DNA from 4 places in the Micromonospora sp. TSRI0369 genome. Region 2 is predicted to be linked to each of the others. Evidence: riboswitches for the same ligand, from Rfam matches in the RefSeq annotation. Region 2 holds a riboswitch; each other region holds the start of a gene.
What was found. Region 2 has a riboswitch for cobalamin ahead of AMK25_RS06075 (ABC transporter substrate-binding protein). Riboswitches for the same ligand answer to the same signal wherever they lie in the genome.
Positions count from the first base shown of each region.

Region 1: another riboswitch for cobalamin. It lies ahead of metE (5-methyltetrahydropteroyltriglutamate--homocysteine S-methyltransferase); the one in region 2 lies ahead of AMK25_RS06075 (ABC transporter substrate-binding protein).
Region 3: another riboswitch for cobalamin. It lies ahead of AMK25_RS11235 (acyl-CoA thioesterase); the one in region 2 lies ahead of AMK25_RS06075 (ABC transporter substrate-binding protein).
Region 4: another riboswitch for cobalamin. It lies ahead of AMK25_RS11220 (ribonucleoside-diphosphate reductase subunit alpha); the one in region 2 lies ahead of AMK25_RS06075 (ABC transporter substrate-binding protein).

Region 1 is NZ_LIVU01000003.1:178,858-183,695, reverse strand. Features, by position in the region: gene AMK25_RS09750 (Ig-like domain-containing protein) at 1-257, opposite strand, end outside; gene metE (5-methyltetrahydropteroyltriglutamate--homocysteine S-methyltransferase) at 377-2,626, opposite strand; cobalamin riboswitch at 2,743-2,960, opposite strand; gene AMK25_RS09740 (beta-1,3-glucanase family protein) at 3,072-4,664, opposite strand.
Region 2 is NZ_LIVU01000002.1:168,785-173,622, reverse strand. Features, by position in the region: partial or broken gene AMK25_RS06085 (ABC transporter ATP-binding protein) at 1-153, opposite strand, end outside; gene AMK25_RS06080 (FecCD family ABC transporter permease) at 153-1,190, opposite strand; gene AMK25_RS06075 (ABC transporter substrate-binding protein) at 1,217-2,200, opposite strand; cobalamin riboswitch at 2,243-2,426, opposite strand; partial or broken gene AMK25_RS06070 (MFS transporter) at 3,015-3,254, shown strand; gene AMK25_RS06065 (N-acetylmuramoyl-L-alanine amidase) at 3,479-4,838, opposite strand, start outside.
Region 3 is NZ_LIVU01000003.1:540,080-544,917, reverse strand. Features, by position in the region: gene AMK25_RS11255 (Fur family transcriptional regulator) at 1-195, opposite strand, end outside; gene AMK25_RS11250 (copper chaperone PCu(A)C) at 411-983, shown strand; gene AMK25_RS11245 (Dyp-type peroxidase) at 1,010-2,212, shown strand; gene AMK25_RS11240 (copper resistance CopC family protein) at 2,246-2,884, shown strand; cobalamin riboswitch at 3,135-3,342, shown strand; gene AMK25_RS11235 (acyl-CoA thioesterase) at 3,473-3,985, shown strand; gene AMK25_RS11230 (LysE family translocator) at 3,989-4,474, shown strand; gene AMK25_RS11225 (PrsW family intramembrane metalloprotease) at 4,503-4,838, opposite strand, start outside.
Region 4 is NZ_LIVU01000003.1:535,095-539,932, reverse strand. Features, by position in the region: gene AMK25_RS11225 (PrsW family intramembrane metalloprotease) at 1-345, opposite strand, end outside; cobalamin riboswitch at 465-675, shown strand; gene AMK25_RS11220 (ribonucleoside-diphosphate reductase subunit alpha) at 791-3,187, shown strand; gene AMK25_RS11215 (ribonucleotide-diphosphate reductase subunit beta) at 3,178-4,206, shown strand; gene AMK25_RS11210 (MFS transporter) at 4,228-4,838, opposite strand, start outside.

The sequences.
Region 1 (4,838 bases), on a different contig from region 2:
CCGTCCGGCAGCCGGTCGAGGCCCATGGTGATCGTTTGGCCGTTTGCCTGCCGGAACCGCAGCCACCAGTCGGTGACGGGTGAGCCCAGGTTGGTGACTGTGAGCTCGGCCCAGAAGCCGCTGGACCACTCGCGGGTGATCGTGTAGTCCACCGTGCACACCGTCGCGGCGTAGGCCGGGCGCAGCGCCATCGTCGTGGCCCCGCCGACGACGACCGCGGCGGCTGTGGCCAGCGCGAAGATCCTGCGTCGCATCATGCCCCCATGTATCGACACACATCACTTCATGCAGCCTCGGCGCTCGGGGCACGGTCTGTCAAGGGCTGCACCGGGTCCGGGCCGGGCGGGACGGCGCGGCGTTCCGCCCGGCCCGCGGCTCAGCGTCCGCGCAGCTCGGCCGCAGCGGCGACCAGGTGCTGGAGGGACGCCTCGACCTCGGGATAGCCGCGCGTCTTGAGGCCGCAGTCGGGGTTCACCCACAGCCGCTCGGCCGGCACCGCGGCCACGGCCCGGCGCAGCGCGCCGACGACCTCGTCGTGGGACGGCACCCGGGGTGAGTGGATGTCCCAGACGCCGGGCCCCACACCCCGGCGGTATCCGATCGCGGCGAGGTCGTCGAGGACCTCCATCCGGGAGCGGGATGCCTCGATGCTTGTGACGTCGGCGTCGAGGGCTTCGATGGCCGTGATCACCTCCCCGAACTCCGAGTAGCACAGGTGGGTGTGGATCTGGGTGTCGTCGGCGACTCCGCAGGTGGCCAGGCGGAACGCCCCGACCGCCCAGTCCAGGTACGCCTTCTGGTCCGCCCCGCGCAGTGGCAGCGTCTCACGCAGCGCCGGCTCGTCGACCTGGATGACCCGGATACCGGCTGCCTCGAGATCGCGGCACTCGTCGCGCAGGGCGAGCGCGACCTGGTCCGCGGTGTCTGCCAGTGGCTGGTCGCTGCGGACGAACGACCAGGCCAGGATCGTGACCGGGCCGGTGAGCATGCCCTTGACCGGCCGGTCGGTCAGCGACTGCGCGTAGGTGGACCAGTTGACGGTCATCGGCGCCCTGCGTGCCACGTCGCCGTAGATGATGGGCGGACGCACGCATCGGGAGCCGTAGGACTGAACCCAGCCGTGTTCGGTGGCGGCGAACCCGTCCAACTGCTCGCCGAAGTACTGGACCATGTCGTTTCGTTCCGGCTCGCCGTGCACGAGCACGTCCAGGCCCAGCCGCTCCTGGAGCCGGACGACGTGCTCGACCTCGGCGCGCATGCGCCGGGTGTAGGCGGTGTCGTCGAGGCGGCCGGCCCGATGCTCGGCACGCGCGCGGCGCAGCTCGTCGGTCTGCGGGAACGATCCGATGGTCGTGGTCGGCAGGGGCGGCAGGTTCAGCCGGGCCTGCTGTGCCGCCGCTCGCTCCGGGTACGCGCCGCGCTGCCGATCCGTGGCACGCAACGCGGTGAGCCGGCCGCGTACGGTGTCGTCGCGCCATGCGGCCGGGGTGGGCGGCAGCGGCTCGGGCAGGGACGTGGTGCCGTTGCGCAGCGCGCGGCCGAGCCGAACGACCTCATCGACCTTCTGCCGAGCAAAGGCGAGCCGCTGACGCAGCGCCGGGTCGAGAGCGGTCTCGGCGGACAGGTCCACCGGCACGTGCAGCAGCGAGCACGAGGTGGACACGGCGACGTGGTCGGCGAGGGCGGTGACAGCGGCACCAGCCGCCACGGCGGCGCGCAGGTCGGTACGCCAGACGTTGCGGCCGTCGACGAGGCCGGCCACGATCGTCTTGCCACGCAGCGGTCCCGCACCGGCCAGCCGCCGCAGGTTGCCGGGCCCGGCCACCAGGTCCACACCAACCGCTTCGACCGGCGTGTCGAGCAGGGCGGGCAGCGCGTCACCGAGCTCGCCGAAATAGGTGGCGACGAAGATCGCCGGCCGCTGTTCCACCGCGCCGAGCCGGGTGTACGCCTCCCGCAGCGCGTCGATCTCGGCGGTGCTCCGGTCGGCGACGTAGGCGGGTTCGTCCAGTTGCACCCATCGCACGCCCGCCGCGGCGAGGGATCGCAGGATGTCGGCGTACACGTCGACCAGGTCGGTCAACCGGTCGAACGGTTCGCCGCGCGCCTCGGTGGGCTTGGCCAGCAGCAGGAATGTGGCCGGGCCGACCAGCACCGGTCGGCTGTCGATTCCCAGCTCGCGGGCCTCGCGGTACTCGCGCAGCGCCTTGTCGGGATTCGCCGCGAAGGCGGTGTCGGAGCCGATCTCGGGAACCAGATAGTGGTAGTTGGTGTCGAACCACTTCGTCAGTTCGAGCGCCGGCTCGGCATCGACGCCCCGGGCCATGGCGAAGTAGGTGTCGAGATCGCCGAGGCCGAGACGGGCGAACCGGTGCGGGATCGCGCCGACGGCGACGGCCGTGTCCAGCACCTGGTCGTAGTAGGAGAACGTGTTGGACGGGATCGCGTCCAGGCGCGCGTCGCGCAGCGTCCGCCAGACCTCCGCCCGTAGCGCGGCAGAGGTCGCCGCCAACTCCTCGGCGTCGATCCGGCCCGCCCAGTAGGCCTCGACGGCCTTCTTGAGTTGCCGGTTGCCCCCGATACGCGGATAGCCCAGCACGGTGCTCTGACCGAATGCGGTACTCATGGAGATCCCTTCCCTCGAAGCACACGAGGCCGATCGGGGCAGGGAGGGAAGGGGTACAGGCGGCGTACCGGCTTCCGCACCGGCCGTCCCGAGCGACCGTCGGCGGCGCACACCGGACGGTGTGCGCGGTGCGGGCAGGTCTTCGGACTCGCGGGCGCGACCGGTCCATCCGGTCACCTACTGGCCGTCGCTTCCCAGACCTCACGGTCCAGTGCTTCGATGACGGCTGTCGTTCCCACTCACCGCTGCGGGGCAGTCCCGGACTCACACCGGGTTCCCTCTTACGACGCCACACCCTTCACGGGCACGGCGAACCAGCACCGTTGTCCATCGTATGGGGCGGTGAGCCGGCGTGGTCGGCGCGTCCGTCCTGCGGGACGGCGAGCCGTCGCGGCGGGTGGCGGGAGCGACTCGCGGTCGGCCCCCGCCCCCGTCGCAGGGCCGGTCAGCCCTTGCGCCACTTCTGGTTGGCCGCGCCCGTGCAGTCCCAGAGCTGGAGCCTCGCGCCGTCGTTGCCGTTCCGGTCCTTGATGTCGACGCACTTGTTGGCCTGAAGGTTGACCAGGTCTCCGGCCGCGTTCAGGGTGAACTGCTGAGCGCCGGTGCCATTGCAGGTGTAGAGCTGCACCACCGCACCGTTGGCGGTGGACCCGGCGTCGATGTCCATGCACTTGTCATTCTGGCTCTTCAGCGCCGTGCCGCTGAACGTCCACTTCTGCGCGTTGGTGTTGTTGCAGTTCCACATCTGCAGCGGCACGCGGTCGACGAAGTTGGAGCTCGGCACGTCGACGCACTTGTTGTTCCAGTTGCTGACCACGGGCACCCCGGTGGTCGGGTTGCCGCCCCCACCGCCGGTGAACGGGCTGAGGAGCAGTCCGGCCGAACGGGGGTCGCCGTCGTGCACCAGTGACTCGAATCCGCCGACGTCGTCGAAGGCGAACGCGTACGCCCGGCCGTCGGTCATGTTGGCGTGGATCAGGCGGGCGTACTGGTTGGTGGGGTTGCTGCGGTAGAAGTCGGCGGCGTTCGTGCTGGGCTGGGTGTCGATGGTGCCGAGCGTGCCTCGGTTGAGGGCGGCGCAGAGCGTGCGCGAGATCGGGCCGACCACCTGGTCGTTCGGCGCGGGCAGGTCGCCGTCGCAGCCCCAGACGCTGGCCGAGGAGGGCCGGTTGAAGGAGGCGACCACCTGGCCGCTGCCGTTGGTGAAGGTCATGGTGTTGCCCGAGGTGCGGCCGTAGTACCGGATGGCCGGCTGGTCGGCGAAGGGCGTCACGGTCAAGGTCTTCGTGGTGTACGCGTTCCACGCGGAGGCGATGTACGAGTCCAGGTAGGTGGTGCTCAGCAGGCCGGCCCCGGCTGCCTTCCCCGGAGCCAGGACGCGCAGCACGGTCCCGTCGGAGCGGGTGTGGACGGTGTTGGCCCAGCCCGGCTGCGCCCGGATGCCGTCGATGACCGCGTTGCGTCCGTTGGCCACCACGTCGCCGGTGCGCTTGGTGACGCCGTTGACGCCGGTCACGGTGACCGCGTGCGGGATCGCGAACATGTCGACCTGGGAGCTGTTGAGCCACAGCCCGGAGTCGTTGTAGGTGAACTCACTCCAGTCGAAGAGGATGTCGCGGTTCGCGTCACCGGCCGCCCAGGGCGCGGGCTGCACCAGCCCGTCCGGGGTGAGGAAGAACTTCAGCTTCTGCCCGAGGGCGAAGTAGGCCCGACCGGAGAAGCCCCGGGGAAACTGGATCGTGGTGCTGCCACCGTTGCCGGGGCCCGGTATGGAGACGTCCGGCGCGGGCGACGGCGGGATCTGCCCGCCGCTCCACGGCACGAAGGTGCCGCCGGAGGTGACGTAGCCGAGCCGGCCGGAGGACAGCTGGACGCCGATGACATAGAGGTAGACCGGGTCGCTGCGACCGGTGGTGTTGGTGACGGTGACGGGCAGCAACGCCGGTCCGACCGCGTGGGCGGGCGTGGCGACGACGGTGACCGCGAGCCCGGCGAGCAGTGCGGACGCAGCGGCGAGCAGCTTTCTTCGAAGACGCATGGCGACACCTCGCTGGAGACAGGGACGGGAGAGCGCTCTCTCAGCAGAGTCCAATTGTTAATATTGTTTGTCAATAGGTGGTCACCGATGGATGCGAGACCGTCACGGTCCGCCGTCGCCGTCCTGCGACAGCAGGAGCCGCCAGCCCCGCCTGGCGCCCGCGTCGACCCGGTT
Region 2 (4,838 bases):
CACCAGGGCGGCGACGGCCCGCAGCAGGGTGGTCTTGCCGGAGCCGTTCGGGCCGAGCAGCCCGACCAGGCTGCCCGCCGGGACGGTGCCGGTGACGTGGTCGAGGATGCGGGCGGCGGGCACCGCCCACGAGACGTCGGAGATCTGAAGCATCAGCCGCGTACCTCCCGGCGGCGCAGGATCAGGAAGAACGCCGGCACCCCGACCAGTGCCGTCAGCACCCCGACCGGCAGCTCACGCGGTTCGAAGACGGTGCGGGCGGCGGTGTCGACCCAGGTCAGGAAGATGGCGCCGGCGAGCACGGCGACCGGTAGCAGCCGCCGGTGGTCCGGTCCGGTGATCAGGCGGGCGGCGTGCGGGAGGATCAGCCCGGCGAACCCGATCGCGCCGCTGACCGCGACCAGCACGGCGGTCAGCAGGGCGGTGCCGACCAGCAGCAGCCACCGCAGCCGGTTCACCTCGACGCCGAGGCTCGCGGCGGCCTCCTCACCGAAGGCGAAGGCGTTGAGGGTACGGGCGTGCCAGCCGACCACCGCCAGCACCACGACCAGCACCGGTACCGCCCAGCCCAGGGCCGTCCAGTCGGCGCGGGCCATTGACCCGGACAGCCAGAACGTGATGCTCTGCGTGGCGTGCGGGTCGGCCACCCAGATGATCACGAAAGAGGTCAGTGCCGCGCACAGTTGTCCCACCGCGACCCCGGTCAGCACCACGCGCGTCGGCGACAATGCCCCGAACCTCCCGGCCAGGCCCACGACCAGCAGGAACGCGACAAGGGCGCCGAGGAAGGCGCCGCCGGTCAGCGCGGCTACGCCACTACCGATGCCGGCCACGACCACCAGGACCGCGCCCAGCGACGCCCCTGAGGAGACCCCGAGCAGGTACGGGTCCGCCAGGGGATTGCGGGTGACGGTCTGCATGACCGCACCGGCCGCGGCCAGGCCCGCCCCCACCGTGGCGGCGCCGAGAACCCGGGGCAAACGTAGGTCCCAGACGATGTGGTCGCGCAGCAGCGGCACGTCCGAGTTCGCGAGTCCCAGGTGGCCGGCGACGACCGTCCACACCGTCCCGACAGTCAGGTCGGCCGGGCCGATGGTGACCGCGACGGCCACCGACAGCACCAGACCGGCGACCAGAGCCAGCACGAGCGCGGCCAGGCCGACCGCCCGCACCGGGCGGTGGGTGCGCACCGGGGCGGGCCGGGTGGTGACGGCGGTCAGCTCGGGACCCCGGACGGCAGCGCGGCGATGCCCTGGGCGAGGGCTTCGACGCCGAGGACGTTGCGGACACCGGCCGTGGTTGACGAGAACGGGATCACCACGTACCACTGCTGTTTGACCGCGGGCAGGTCCTTGAGGGTGCGGTGCCCGGCGAGGAAGGTCTTCTTCTGCGCGGCGGGATCCCAGCTCGCGTCGACGAGCACGATGACCTCGGGGTTGCGGTCGGTGACGGTCTCCCAGCTTGTGTCGCCCCAGCTGCCGGTGAGGTCGGCGAAGGCGTTGGTGACCCCGGCCGCCGACATGATCATGTTGGGGGCGCCGCAGCAGGCGCCGACGCTCGGGGCGTCGCTGCCGCCGTCCCACCACATGACCTTCACGTTGCGGGCGGTGCCTGCGGCCGTGGCGATGCGGCCCTCGTGGTCGGCGATCAGCTTCTCGCCGCGGTCGCTCACCCCGAAGATCGCCGCGAGCTCGCGGATCTCGGTGAACACGTCGCCGATGGCGAGCTTCGCCTGCCGGGTCTGCGCCGGGCACCCGGCAGGGGAGATGTAGGTGCCGACGCCGAGTTTCTGCCAGTCGGCGCGGTCACCGACCCCCTCGTCACCGAACGCGCTGTTGTACGACGCGTACACGAAATCGGGTTCAGCCTCGAGCAGCTTCTCCTTGGTCGGGTACTCCTTGGCCAGCACCGGGATCTTCGCGTAGGCGTCCGCGTAGGCGGGCAGGATCGCGTCGTCGAGGTAGGCCGTGCCGATCATCCGATCTTGCAGGCCCAGGGCCAGCATGATCTCCGTGGCGGCCTGGTTCATGGTGACGACCCGCATCGGTGGCGCCGCGATGGTCACCGGGGTGCCGCAGTTGGTCACCGCGACCGGTCCAGCGGACACCGCCGGTGGTGCGGCAGCAGGCTTGGCATCGGCGCCGCAGCCGGTGAGCAGCACAGTGGACAGCAACAACGGCGCGGCAACGCGCCAGGGCATGGGGAACCGCACAGCGGGACCGCCTTCCAACACCTCGTGGACGGGGACGAACGTGCCGTGGCCGGTCTCCTGGCTGACGGGACAAGCAACCGCCGGCCGGCCTTCCCAGGCATCTCTGCCCAGTGACCTCGCGAAACGACGAGGGCCGACGGTCTCCCGATCACAGTGGCGAGGGCCGCGCCGGCATCACACCGGCTTCCCGAACACCACGGCGTCCCCACCATAACGGCCCGCGCTCGCCGCGGATCCGGTCCGGGCACCCGCTGTGGGAAATCCGACGCGCCGGACCGGCCTCGGCGTGGCTGTCGGCCCGCAACCCATCCGGCTCCTTTCTCGTGCGCGGTGGCTGGGCGAGGGCACGTGATCGACAGTGAGCGCCGTGGCTGAGGCTGAGCAGCAATACGTGAGCGCAGGTGCGAGGCCACGTCCGCCGGCGACCGGCTCCTCGGTCGTGGGCATGAGGCCGGCGATGCAGACGTCGAAGAGCTCGACGAGCGAGCACGGTACTTCGCGATCTGGATCGCCATCCGACCTGCGTTGCCGACGGCGCCGAGGACAAGGACGCGCTGGCCCGCGGTGAAGTTGATGCGGCGCGTCAGCGCGATCCAGGATGACATCGCCCGGGTTCATGGCGGTGGCGATCCGCACCGGGTCCACGCCGTCGGGTAGAACCACGCTGCGCGAGGGTCGATCAGGGTGCGTTCGGCGAAGGTTCCAAGGGGCGTATCGTGCAGGACCACGCAGCGGACGTTGCCCTTCTCGTCGCGTACCACGCCGTCCACGCCGGGGACGAGCGGGAAGATGTTGTTGCTGGTCCCCGGCGATCGGCATCTGGGCGGCGACCAGTGCGCTGGGCTTCGCCGCCGGGCCACCAATCGGCGGACTCGTCCTGGCTCACCTGCCCTGGGGTGCAATCTTCCTGGTGAACGTCCCGATCGTGGTGATCTGCCTGCTCGCCGGCCGGCTACTGGTCCCGGAATCGCGGGACCCGGCCGGTGGACGCCTCGACCTGGGCGGGGCGACGCTGTCCACCGCCGGCCTGACCGCGATCGTCTCCCCGGGTTCCGCCCACGTCCCCGCCGGTCAGGTGGCCAGGCGCAGGTGACGCCGCTGCCGCAGCCGCACCGCGACAGCCCGCCACGACCAGCAACGTGAGCGCGGCAGCGAAGGCCAGCCCGTCGGTCAGGCCTGCCTCCAGCTCGCGCAACGTGGTGGAGCGGTAGGTGGACGGCGAGCGACGCCGGTCCCGATCCGGGCCGGCGTCGCTCGCCGTCGGGCTCAGAGTGTGGTTTCGCTGGTGAGGCCGAAGTAGTCGTGCCATTTGGTGCTGGGGGCGAAGGTGGTGCCGGTGGAGAGTGCGACGTAGATGTCGTTTGTGGTGCTTTTGGTGAAGACGATGAGGTCGTCTTTGCCGTCGCCGTTGGTGTCGGCGAGGTAGGGGAACTCGCCGGTTAGGCAGAAGAAGTCGTGCCACTTGATCGTGGTTCCGGCGAAGGTGGTGCCGGTGGAGGTGGCGGCGTAGACGTCGGCGTCGGTGTTGCAGGTGAAGGTGACGATGTCATCCTTGCCGTCGCCGTTGATGTCGCCCACCCGGGGCTGCTCGGCGCCGACGGCGAACAGGTCGTGCCATTTCTGCGGTGCCCCGAAGCCGTTGCCGGTGGACAGGGCGACGATGACGTCGGCGGCGGTGGCGGGGCCTTGGGTGAAGGTGATGAGGTCGTCGCGGCCGTCGCCGTTGACGTCGCCGAGGGCGGGGAACTCCCCGGCGATGGAGAAGTAGTCGTGCCATTTCACGGCGGTGCCGGTGAAGGAGGTGCCGGTGGACAGGGCGACGTAGACGTCGGCGTCGGTGTCGTGGGTGAAGGTGATGATGTCGTCGCGGCCGTCGCCGTTGACGTCGCCGACGGCGGGGACTTCGGTGCCGGGGGCGAACCAGTCGTGCCATTTCGCGGATGCGGCGAAGGATGTGCCGGTGGACAGGGCGACGTGGACGTCGGCGGTGGTGCCGTGGGTGAACACGATGGCGTCGTCGCGTCCGTCGCCGTTGACGTCGCCGGTCAGGGGGGTCTCTCCGGGCAGGGCGAACCAGTCGTGCCACTTCACCGACGTGCCCGCGAACGACGAACCCGTCGACGTGGCCACATACGCGTCGGCCAGCGCACCGTGGGTGAACGCGACCACGTCGTCCCGGCCGTCACCGGTGAAATCCGTCGGCGAACCACCGAAATAGCGGGCGGTCGGGCCCCCGCCACCCTGGTTCACCAGCGAGAGGTAGTAGTTCCAGTTCCAGTTCGGTCCCGGGTCGGTGTGGTCGTTACCCGGGATCTCGTTGTGCCCCTTGATGCCGGTGCGGTTCTTCGGGATGCCGTACTTGTCGCACAGGTAGCGGGTCAGCGCGGCCGAGGAACGGTACATCGCGTCGGTGAACCAGGCCGGGTTGTCGACGTACCCCTCGTGCTCGATGCCGACGCCGTACGCGTTGCCGGACCGGGCGTGGTACGCGGTGTCGCCCTCGCGGACCATCTGGGTGATCTCGCCGTTGCTGGACTTCACCACGTAGTGGGCGCTGACGCCGGACGACGGGCTCTGGAACCAGCTGACCGTCCCGGCGTACGAGCCCTGGGTGACGTGGAGGATC
Region 3 (4,838 bases), on a different contig from region 2:
CGAGTCGATCTCGCCGTTGTCGACAAGCAGCTGCAACGTCCGGTAGACGGTTGTCAGGCCCACCTTCGCCTGCCGCTGCACGAGCATCTGGTGCAGCTGCTGCGCGCTGTGGAAGCCGTCCAGCTCCCGTAGCAGCGCCAGCACCTCGGCGCGCTGGCGGGTGTTGCGGGTCGCCCCGGTCGTCGCCTGGGTCACCGTCCGCCCTCCCTCGTCCGGGCGCCCTCTCCGGCCACGGCCGCGCCCGGCGCGCCACGTGACACCCGGAACCATTATGCCTTCCGCGCGCACCCCGGTCCCCGGCCGCCGTGATCCCGGACGGCGTGTGACACGACCGACTCCCCCGGCCGGAACTATCCGCCGTACCGCCCCGACCAACGGTACGAACACCGGATCTTCGAGGGGACGACGTCATGCCCAGCACCACCAGCCGCCGGTTCCTGCGCCCGGCGGCCCTGATCGGCGCCGCCGTGCTGGCCGCGTCCGTCGCCGCCTGCGGCTCCGCCGACGCCACGCCCACGGCCACGCCCACTGCCACGCCGTCGGCGTCGGCGCCTGCCCCGGCGAGCGCGGCGGCGGGCGTGCTCACGATCCGCGACCCGTGGGTGAAGGCCGCCGACAAGGGCATGACCGCCGCCTTCGGCACGCTCGTCAACGACAGCGACACCGACGTCACTATCACCGGCGTGAGCACCGACGTCTCCCGGGCCGAGCTGCACGAGATGGCGATGAAGAACGGGAAGATGGTCATGCAGGCCAAGCAGGGCGGCGTCGTGGTCAAGGCCCGCTCCCAGGCCGCTCTGGAGCCCGGCGGCGACCACCTCATGCTGATGGACCTGACCCGGCCCGTGCGCCCCGGTGACCAGCTCGACATCACGCTCACCTTCGCCGACGGCCGCACCCAGACGTTCACCGCCGTGGCGAAGCCGTTCACCGGCGCCCAGGAGTCGTACGCGCCCGGACACGGCGCCACTGAAGCGTCATGACCGAGACCACCGCACCCGCCCGCCGGATGAGCCGGCGTGGCCTGCTCACCGGCGGCGCGGTCGCCGCCGGGGGCGCACTGGCCGGCGCCGGCGCGCTCGCCGCCGCCCGTTCCGGCGATCCCGGGGTACGCGCAGCCGAACCCGCTCCGGTGGCCCACGTCGGCAGCGCTGTCGAGCCGTTCCACGGCGCGCGCCAGTCGGGTGTCACCACCGAGCCGCAGGCACACGCCGCGTTCGTCGCGTTCACGCTGCGCCCGGGCACCGACCGGGCCGCGCTCGGCCGGATGCTGCGGCTGCTCTCCGACGACGCCGCCCGCCTCACCCAGGGCCGCCCGGCGCTCGCCGACACCGAACCGGAACTGGGCCTGCTCCCGGCCCGGCTGACGGTCACGTTCGGCTTCGGTCCCGGGCTCTACACCGCCGCCGGGCTCGACGACCGGCGGCCCGCGTCGGTGGCGGACCTGCCGGCGTTCCGCATCGACCGGTTGCAGCCGCGCTGGTCCGGCGGGGACCTGCTGCTGCAGATCTGCGCCGACGACCCGCTCACCGTCGCCCACGCCCAGCGGGTCCTGACCAAGGACAGCCGCCCGTTCGCCACCGTCCGCTGGGTGCAGCAGGGCTTCCGCCGGGCCGCCGGCGCCGAACCGGGGCGCACCCAGCGCAACCTGTTCGGCCAGCTCGACGGCACCGCCAACCCGAAGCCCGGCGCACCGGCCGACACCGCCGTCTGGGTGAGCGACGGACCGGACTGGCTGCGCGACTCCACCGCCCTGGTGGTACGCCGGATCAGCATGAACCTGGAGACCTGGGACCTGCTCGGCCGCGCCGACCGGGAACTCGCGGTGGGGCGGCGCCTCGACACCGGCGCGCCTCTCACCGGCCAGGCGGAGCACGACGAGCCGGACTTCGCCGCGCTCGGGCCGGACGGGCTCACCGTGATCCCCGACTTCTCGCACCTGACCCGGGCACGCGTCACCGACGACCGGCAGAAGATCCTGCGCCGGCCCTACAACTACGACGGCGCGCCGACCGCCGAGGGACACGCGGACAGCGGGCTCGTCTTCGCCGCGTACCAGGCCGACATCGCCCGGCAGTTCCTGCCCATCCAGCGGCGGCTGGCCGAACAGGACCTGCTCAACGAGTGGACCACCCCGATCGGCTCCGCCGCGTTCGCCGTACCGCCCGGCTGCCCCGAGGGCGGCTGGATCGGCCAGCAGTTGCTCGGCTGACCACGACGCTGACCACGACCAGGAAGGCGCGCCATGCGTACCCGTACCGTCCCCGCACTCCTCGCCGCGCTGTTCACCGCGGCGCTGCTGCTGGTCCCGGCCACGCCCGCCGCGGCGCACAACTCGCTGCAGGAGGCCACACCGGCGCGCGACGCCCGGCTCACCACCGCGCCCACGCAGGTGACGCTGCGGTTCATGCAACGGCTGAACCCGGCCTTCACCACCATCACGCTGCGCGACGCCGCCGAGCGTCCGGTGCCCGCCAGCGCGCCCGCCGTGGACGGCGCCACCGGCACGGTGACGATCGAGGAGCCGCTGGGCAACGGCACCTACACGGTCGCCTACCGGGTGGTCTCCCGCGACGGCCACCCGGTCCAGGGCTCGTACCGCTTCACTGTCGCCGACCCGGCCGCTCCCCCGGCGGCCGTCCCGTCACCGACCGCAGACGCTTCGGCGGGCACATCCGCTCCGGCTGGCACGTCGGCAGGCGCTTCGGCGGGCGCTCCGGCAGGCGCTTCGGCAGGTGCGGACGCCTCTCCGGCGAGCGCCGACGCCTCGACGGGCGCCGACGACGGCGGTCTGCCGGTGGGACTCCTGGTCGGCGGAGCGGCCGCCGCGGTGGCAGCAGCCGCCGTGGTCGCACTGTTGCTGCGCCGTCGCCGCCCTTCCTGACGCATCACCCGCCGACGCGGGCTGACCCGTCACCCGCTTACGCTGGTCCGCCCGGAGATCTTGGTACGAAACGGCCCCCATAGGGGCGCATTCCTTCCAAGATCTCGGGCCTTCCTGACAGGCGAGAGAGCCGTCCTGCTATGCGGACTGCGCCTGCGGGCCGGCAACGGGTGCGCCGGAGTGGGACGGGCGGGGGCACTGCGGGGCAGGGCGGAACGCGGGTCCCGGCGAGGGCGGGTCGGGGCTGGGTTAGGCTGCCGGCAGCGCTGGTTCACCCGGTCGGCGACGGCCGGGTGTCGTAAGAGGGAACCCGGTGGAAGTCCGGGACTGCCCCGCAGCGGTGAGTGGGAACGACCGCCGTCAACAGCACTGGGCCACCGGCCTGGGAAGCGACGGCCAGTAGGCGACCTCGTGTCAGGCCCGCGAGTCCGAAGACCTGCCCGCGTCGCGCGTACCACCGGTGCGCGCTGCCGTCGACCTCGCGGGTGGGTCGGGCGGGTGACACGCCGGGCGGGAGCCGTCGGCGTGCCTCGACGTGCACACCCCGTCCGGTCGGCGGTCCGCTTCTGCGTAGGACGGAACCGCACGATGACCGATGCCATCACCCTCACCGGCCGACCACCGTCGGCCTCGCACCTGACCCTGTCGCAGATCATGGACCAGCACCACACCAACCTCATGGGTACGGTGCACGGCGGCCGGATCCTCAACCTGATCGACTCGGTCGCCGGGGTGGTCGCCGCCCGCCACTCCGACGGACCGGCCGTCACCGCCGCGATCGACGAGACGGCCTTCCTGCGCGCGGTACGCGTCGGCGACGTGGTCCACGTGGACGCCCGGATCACCTGGGCCGGCCGCAGCTCGATGGAGGTGGCCGTGAAGGTCAGCGCGGACCGCTGGGACCGTGCGGTGCCACCGGTGGACGTGGCGACAGCGCACCTGGTGATGGTGGCGGTGGACGACGAGGGCCAGCCCCGGCCGGTGCCGCCGCTGCTGCCCGGCACCGACGGCGACCGGCGGCGCTACCGGGAGGCGCAGATCCGGCGCGAACACCGGCTGGCGCTGCGCCGGGCGCTGCTCGACGGCGTCGAGGAGGGCTGAGGCGTGCTCGGACTGTCGGCCACCACGCTCGCGGGTTACCTGGCCGCGATCGTGGTGCTCATGCTCACCCCCGGGCCGGACATGATGTTCGTGCTCGCCAACGCCACCAGGTACGGCGCGCGGGCCGGGGCGGTGGCGGCGCTCGGGGTCGCCGCCGGGGAGGCGGTGCACGTCGCCGCCGTGGTGGCCGGGCTCGCCACGGTGATCGCCGCGTCCCCGGTGCTGTTCACCGCGATCCGGTGGGCCGGGGCGGCGTACCTGATCGTGCTCGGGGTGCGGGCGCTGCGCGGCAGGGGCCGTACCGGTCCGGCGGGCGGTGGGCCGGACGGCGGCGCCGGGCGGGCGTTCCGGCGCGGGCTGCTCACGAACCTGCTCAGCCCGAAGATGATCCTGTTCAGCGTGGCGTTCCTGCCGCAGTTCGTCCGGCCCGACGCGGGCCCGGTCGCGGCACAATTGTTGCTGCTCGGCGGGACGGGTCAGGCCGCTTGATCGACTTCAGCACGCTGGGGTGGCGGCATCAGGAGGGCTCCGACCCCGCCACCTCGGCGAGCTGGTGAGGATCATGCTCCGGCGCCCGGGGCGGGGCGGCCGGCCGCTCGCGGTCCAGGTGCAGGCGCAGCAGCACCCAGCCCAGCGACACGCCGCCGATGAACAGGTACGCGGGCTGCGTGCCGAACGTGTCCCAGCAGGTGTGCAGCGTGACGGCGGCGGCAAAGGTGAGCAGGAACGCCGCCAGCTTCCGGCCGCCGGGCGCGGCGGCGAAGGTGAACAACGCGGCGGCGGTCAGCCCGGTCCAGGCCAGGTGCGCGGCGGGCGCGGTGAGACCGCGTACCAGCAGCGTCCGCTCGACCGC
Region 4 (4,838 bases), on a different contig from region 2:
CACGATCAGCTTCGCGGCCTCCTCGGCCAGGCCGACGAACGCCATCGGCAGGACTCCGAGCCGGTGCAGCGTGCCGTACTCCAGCCAGCCGGCGGCGACGACGCCGATCACTCCACCGAGGAACGCGGCGACGCCGACGACCGGGCCCGGCACCCGGCGGTGGCCGGGCCGCCCCTGGGTGAAGGCCAGGAACGTGGCCGGGGCGACTGACGCGCCGAGCACGATGAGCGTCGGCACGAACGTGACGGTCCCGGTGCCGGCCAGCGTCTCCAGCACCAGCAGGTGAAGCCCGACGCCGACGAGCAGGACCGCCACCCACGCCCAGCGGCGTCCGGTATTCCCCATAGCGCCCAGTATCGCGCCCGGCGGGGAGCGACGGCATCGGGGGTAGGCACTGTGGACGGTGAGATTCATCCGACACGCCGACACGACATCTGGTGTTGCCAGACATCGCCCACCGCCATATATGGTGGTGCCGCAGCTGGTTCGGCCGAGCCCTCCCGGGCAGGGCCGAGGCAAGAGGGAACCCGGTGGGAATCCGGGACTGCCCCGCAGCGGTGAGTGGGAACGACCGCCGTCAACAGCACTGGGCCACCGGCCTGGGAAGCGACGGCCAGTAGGCGACCTCGTGTCGTGCCCGCGAGTCCGAAGACCTGCCAGCGCGCCGTGCGCCTCCGCGTACGGCGGTCGGAGGTCGCGCGGGACGACCGACGCCAGCAGCCGGGCCGGCCGTGCGCCGCGCCCGTTGGCGTCTCCCGCCGTCTCCAGACGGTGACAGCGAGGAGAGGTCATGACTGTCGTGCAGGAACATCCCCCGTCCACCGCCGGCGGGTCCGAGCCCCGCCGGCTGGCGATGCGGGTACGCAAGCGGGACGGCGACACCGAGCCGGTGGACGTCAACAAGATCGTCCGGGCGGTCGAGCGCTGGGTCGCGGACCTGGACGAGGTGGACCCGCTGCGGGTGGCCACGAAGACGATCAGCGGCCTCTACGACGGGGCGAGCACCGCGGAGCTGGACCGGTTGTCGATCCAGACGGCGGCGGAGCTGATCGGCGAGGAGCCGCAGTACTCGAAGCTCGCGGCGCGGCTGCTGGCCGCGTACGTGGACAAGGAGGTACGCGGGCAGCAGGTGGCGAGCTTCAGCCAGTCGATCGCGTACGCGCACGGGCTGGGCCTGATCGGCGACGAGACCGCCGCGTTCGTCTCGCGCCACGCCCGCAAGCTCGACGACGCCGTGGACCCGGCCGGTGACCTCCGGTTCGAGTACTTCGGGCTGCGGACGGTGGCGGACCGCTACCTGCTGCGGCACCCGCAGTCCCGGCTGGTGGTGGAGACGCCGCAGTACTGGCTGCTGCGGGTGGCCTGCGGGCTGTCCCGCACCCCGGGCGAGGCGGTCGGCTTCTACCGGCTGATGTCCAGCCTGGCCTATCTGCCCAGCTCCCCCACGCTGTTCAACTCCGGCACCCGGCACACCCAGATGTCGTCGTGCTTCCTGGTCGACTCGCCGCGCGACGAGCTGGACTCGATCTACGAGCGTTACCACCAGGTGGCGAAGCTGTCGAAGTTCTCCGGCGGCATCGGCATCTCCTGGTCGCGGGTGCGCGGCCGGGGCGCGCTGATCCGGGGCACCAACGGGCGCTCCAACGGCATCGTGCCGTTCCTCAAGACGCTCGACGCCGGGGTGGCGGCGGTCAACCAGGGCGGCCGGCGCAAGGGCGCGGCCTGCGTCTACCTGGAGCCGTGGCACCCGGACGTGGAGGAGTTCCTGGAGCTGCGGGACAACACCGGCGAGGAGTCGCGGCGTACGCACAACCTCAACCTGGCCAACTGGATCCCGGACGAGTTCATGCGCCGGGTCGAGGCCGACGGCGAGTGGTCGCTGGTCGACCCGTCGGACGCCCCGGAGCTGCCCGACCTGTACGGGGAGGCGTTCGACGCCGCGTACCGGGCGGCCGAGAAGAACGCGGTGCGCACGGTACGGGCCCGGGACCTGTACGGGCGGATGATGCGCACGCTGGCGCAGACCGGCAACGGCTGGATGACGTTCAAGGACGCCGCGAACCGGCTGTCCAACCAGACCGGTGAGCCGGGCAACGTCATCCACCTGTCCAACCTGTGCACGGAGATCCTGGAGGTCAACGACGACGCCGAGACCGCCGTGTGCAACCTCGGCTCGGTGAATCTCGGCGCGCACGTCACCGCCGACGGCGTGGACTGGGAGCGGCTGCGCGCCACGGTACGCACGGCAGTGGTCTTCCTCGATCGGGTGATCGACATCAACTACTACCCGGCCGAGCAGGCGGCGGCGTCCAACCCGCGCTGGCGGCCGGTCGGGCTCGGCCTGATGGGCCTGCAGGACGCGTTCTTCACGCTGCGCCTGCCGTTCGACTCCGCCGAGGCGAAGGAGCTGTCCACCCGGGTGCAGGAGGAGATCCTGCTGACCGCGCTGGAGACCTCCGCCGGGCTGGCCGAGCGGTTCGGGCCGCATCCGGCGTACCCGCAAACCCGGGCCGCCAAGGGTGACCTGCACCCGGACCTGTGGGGCGCGGAGCCGGCGCAGGCCGGGCGGTGGGCGGCGCTGCGGGAGCGGATCGCCGCGCACGGGCTGCGCAACTCGCTGCTGGTGGCGATCGCGCCGACCGCCACCATCGCCTCCATCGCCGGCTGCTACGAGTGTGTCGAGCCGCAGGTGTCCAACCTGTTCAAGCGCGAGACCATGTCCGGGGAGTTCCTCCAGGTCAACACGTACCTGGTGCGGGAGCTGAAGGCCCGCGGGCTGTGGACGCCGCAGGTCCGCGACCGGATCAAGCGGGCCGAGGGCTCGGTGCAGGACATCACCGAGCTGCCCGCGCCGGTGCGGGAGCTGTTCCGCACCGCCTGGGAGCTGCCGCAGCGGGCGCTGATCGACCTGGCCGCCGCGCGGGCGCCGTTCGTCGACCAGTCCCAGTCGCTGAACCTGTTCCTGAGCGCGCCGACCATCGGCAAGCTCTCCTCGATGTACCTGTACGCCTGGAAGGCCGGGCTGAAGACCACGTACTACCTGCGATCCCGTCCCGCCACCCGCATCCAGCAGGCCACCGTCGCGCCGGTGCTCGCCCCGGTCTCCGGCGTGGTTTCCGCCGTGAGTGACGACGAGGCGCTGGCCTGTTCCCTGGAGAACCCCGAGAGCTGCGAGGCATGCCAGTGACCACCACCGCGCCGACCCGGCACATGCTGCTCGACCCCGGCATGGACCTGACCCTGCGGCCGATGCGCTACCCGCGCTTCTTCGACCGGTTCAAGGACGCGATCAAGAACACCTGGACGGTGGAGGAGGTGGACCTGCACTCGGACCTGGCCGACCTGGCGAAGCTGTCGGCGGCCGAACGGCATCTGGTGTCGCGGCTCGTGGCGTTCTTCGCCACCGGCGACACGATCGTGGCCAACAACCTGGTGCTCAACCTCTACCAGCACGTCAACTCCCCGGAGGGCCGGCTCTACCTGTCCCGGCAGCTGTTCGAGGAGGCGGTGCACGTCCAGTTCTACCTGAACCTGCTGGACACGTACGTGCCGGACGAGAAGGAGCGGTTCGCCGCGTTCGCGGCGGTGGAGAACATCCCGTCGATCGCCCGCAAGGCGGAGTTCTGCTTCCGGTGGATCGACTCGATCTTCGAGCTGCGGGAACTCCGGACCCGCGACGACCGGCGGGCGTTCCTGCTCAACCTGATCTGCTTCGCCGCCTGCATCGAGGGCCTGTTCTTCTACGGCGCGTTCGCCTACGTCTACTTCCTGCGCTCCCGGGGCCTGCTCAACGGGCTGGCCTCCGGCACCAACTGGGTGTTCCGGGACGAGTCGATGCACATGGCGTTCGCGTTCGACGTGGTGGAGACCGTACGGGCCGAGGAGCCGGACCTGTTCGACGCCGAGATGGAGCGGCAGGTGAAGGAGATGCTGGCCGAGGCGGTGGAGTGCGAGGTGAGCTTCGCCGAGGACCTGCTGGGCCAGGGCGTGCCGGGGATGTCGCTGGCGGACATGCGCGAGTATCTCCAGCACGTGGCCGACCGCCGCCTCGCCGTGCTCGGCATCGCCCCGATGTACGGCAGCGGCAACCCGTTCGCGTTCATGGAGTTGCAGGACGTGCAGGAGCTGTCGAACTTCTTCGAGCGGCGGGTGTCGGCGTACCAGGTCGGGGTGACCGGCAGCGTCACGTTCGACGACGACTTCTGACCGTCGCCCCCGCCCCGGCCGTCACGGCCGGGGCGGGGCCGGGCTCTCGCCGGGCAGCGCCGCCGCCCGGACCCGCCCGATCAACGCCACGACGGCGAGCGCCAGCACGGCCACCACCACGAACGCGGTACGCAGGTCCAGCGCGCCGGCGAGCAGACCGATCACCGGCGCCGCGAGCAGCGCGCCCGGCCACTGGCCCATCGCCACCACGGAGACGCCCTCGCCGGACGTGAGGCCCGGCTGCTCACCGGCGAAGCCGAGCACCGTCGGGGTCACGCACGCCAGGCCGAACCCGAGCAGTCCGAAACCGGCCATCACCGCCGCCGGATGGGGGTACGCCACCGGCAGCGCCACGCCGACGGTCGCGACGAGCGCGGACAGCCGGACGAAGCGGATCCGCCCGACCCGGCCGGCCAGCCGGTCGCCGAACAGCCGGGCGACGGTCGCAGCCAGCGAGAGACAGGTGTACGTGGCCGCGGCGAGCACCGCCGTGGCGCCGGCCACCTCGGTCGCGTACAGCGCGCTCCACTGGGCGCCGGCCATCTCGATGAACGAGGCGAGGAAGGCGATCACCGCTAGCAGCAGCAGTTGCGGGGTGAACCGGTCACGCAGCCGGCGCCGCGCCTCGCCGT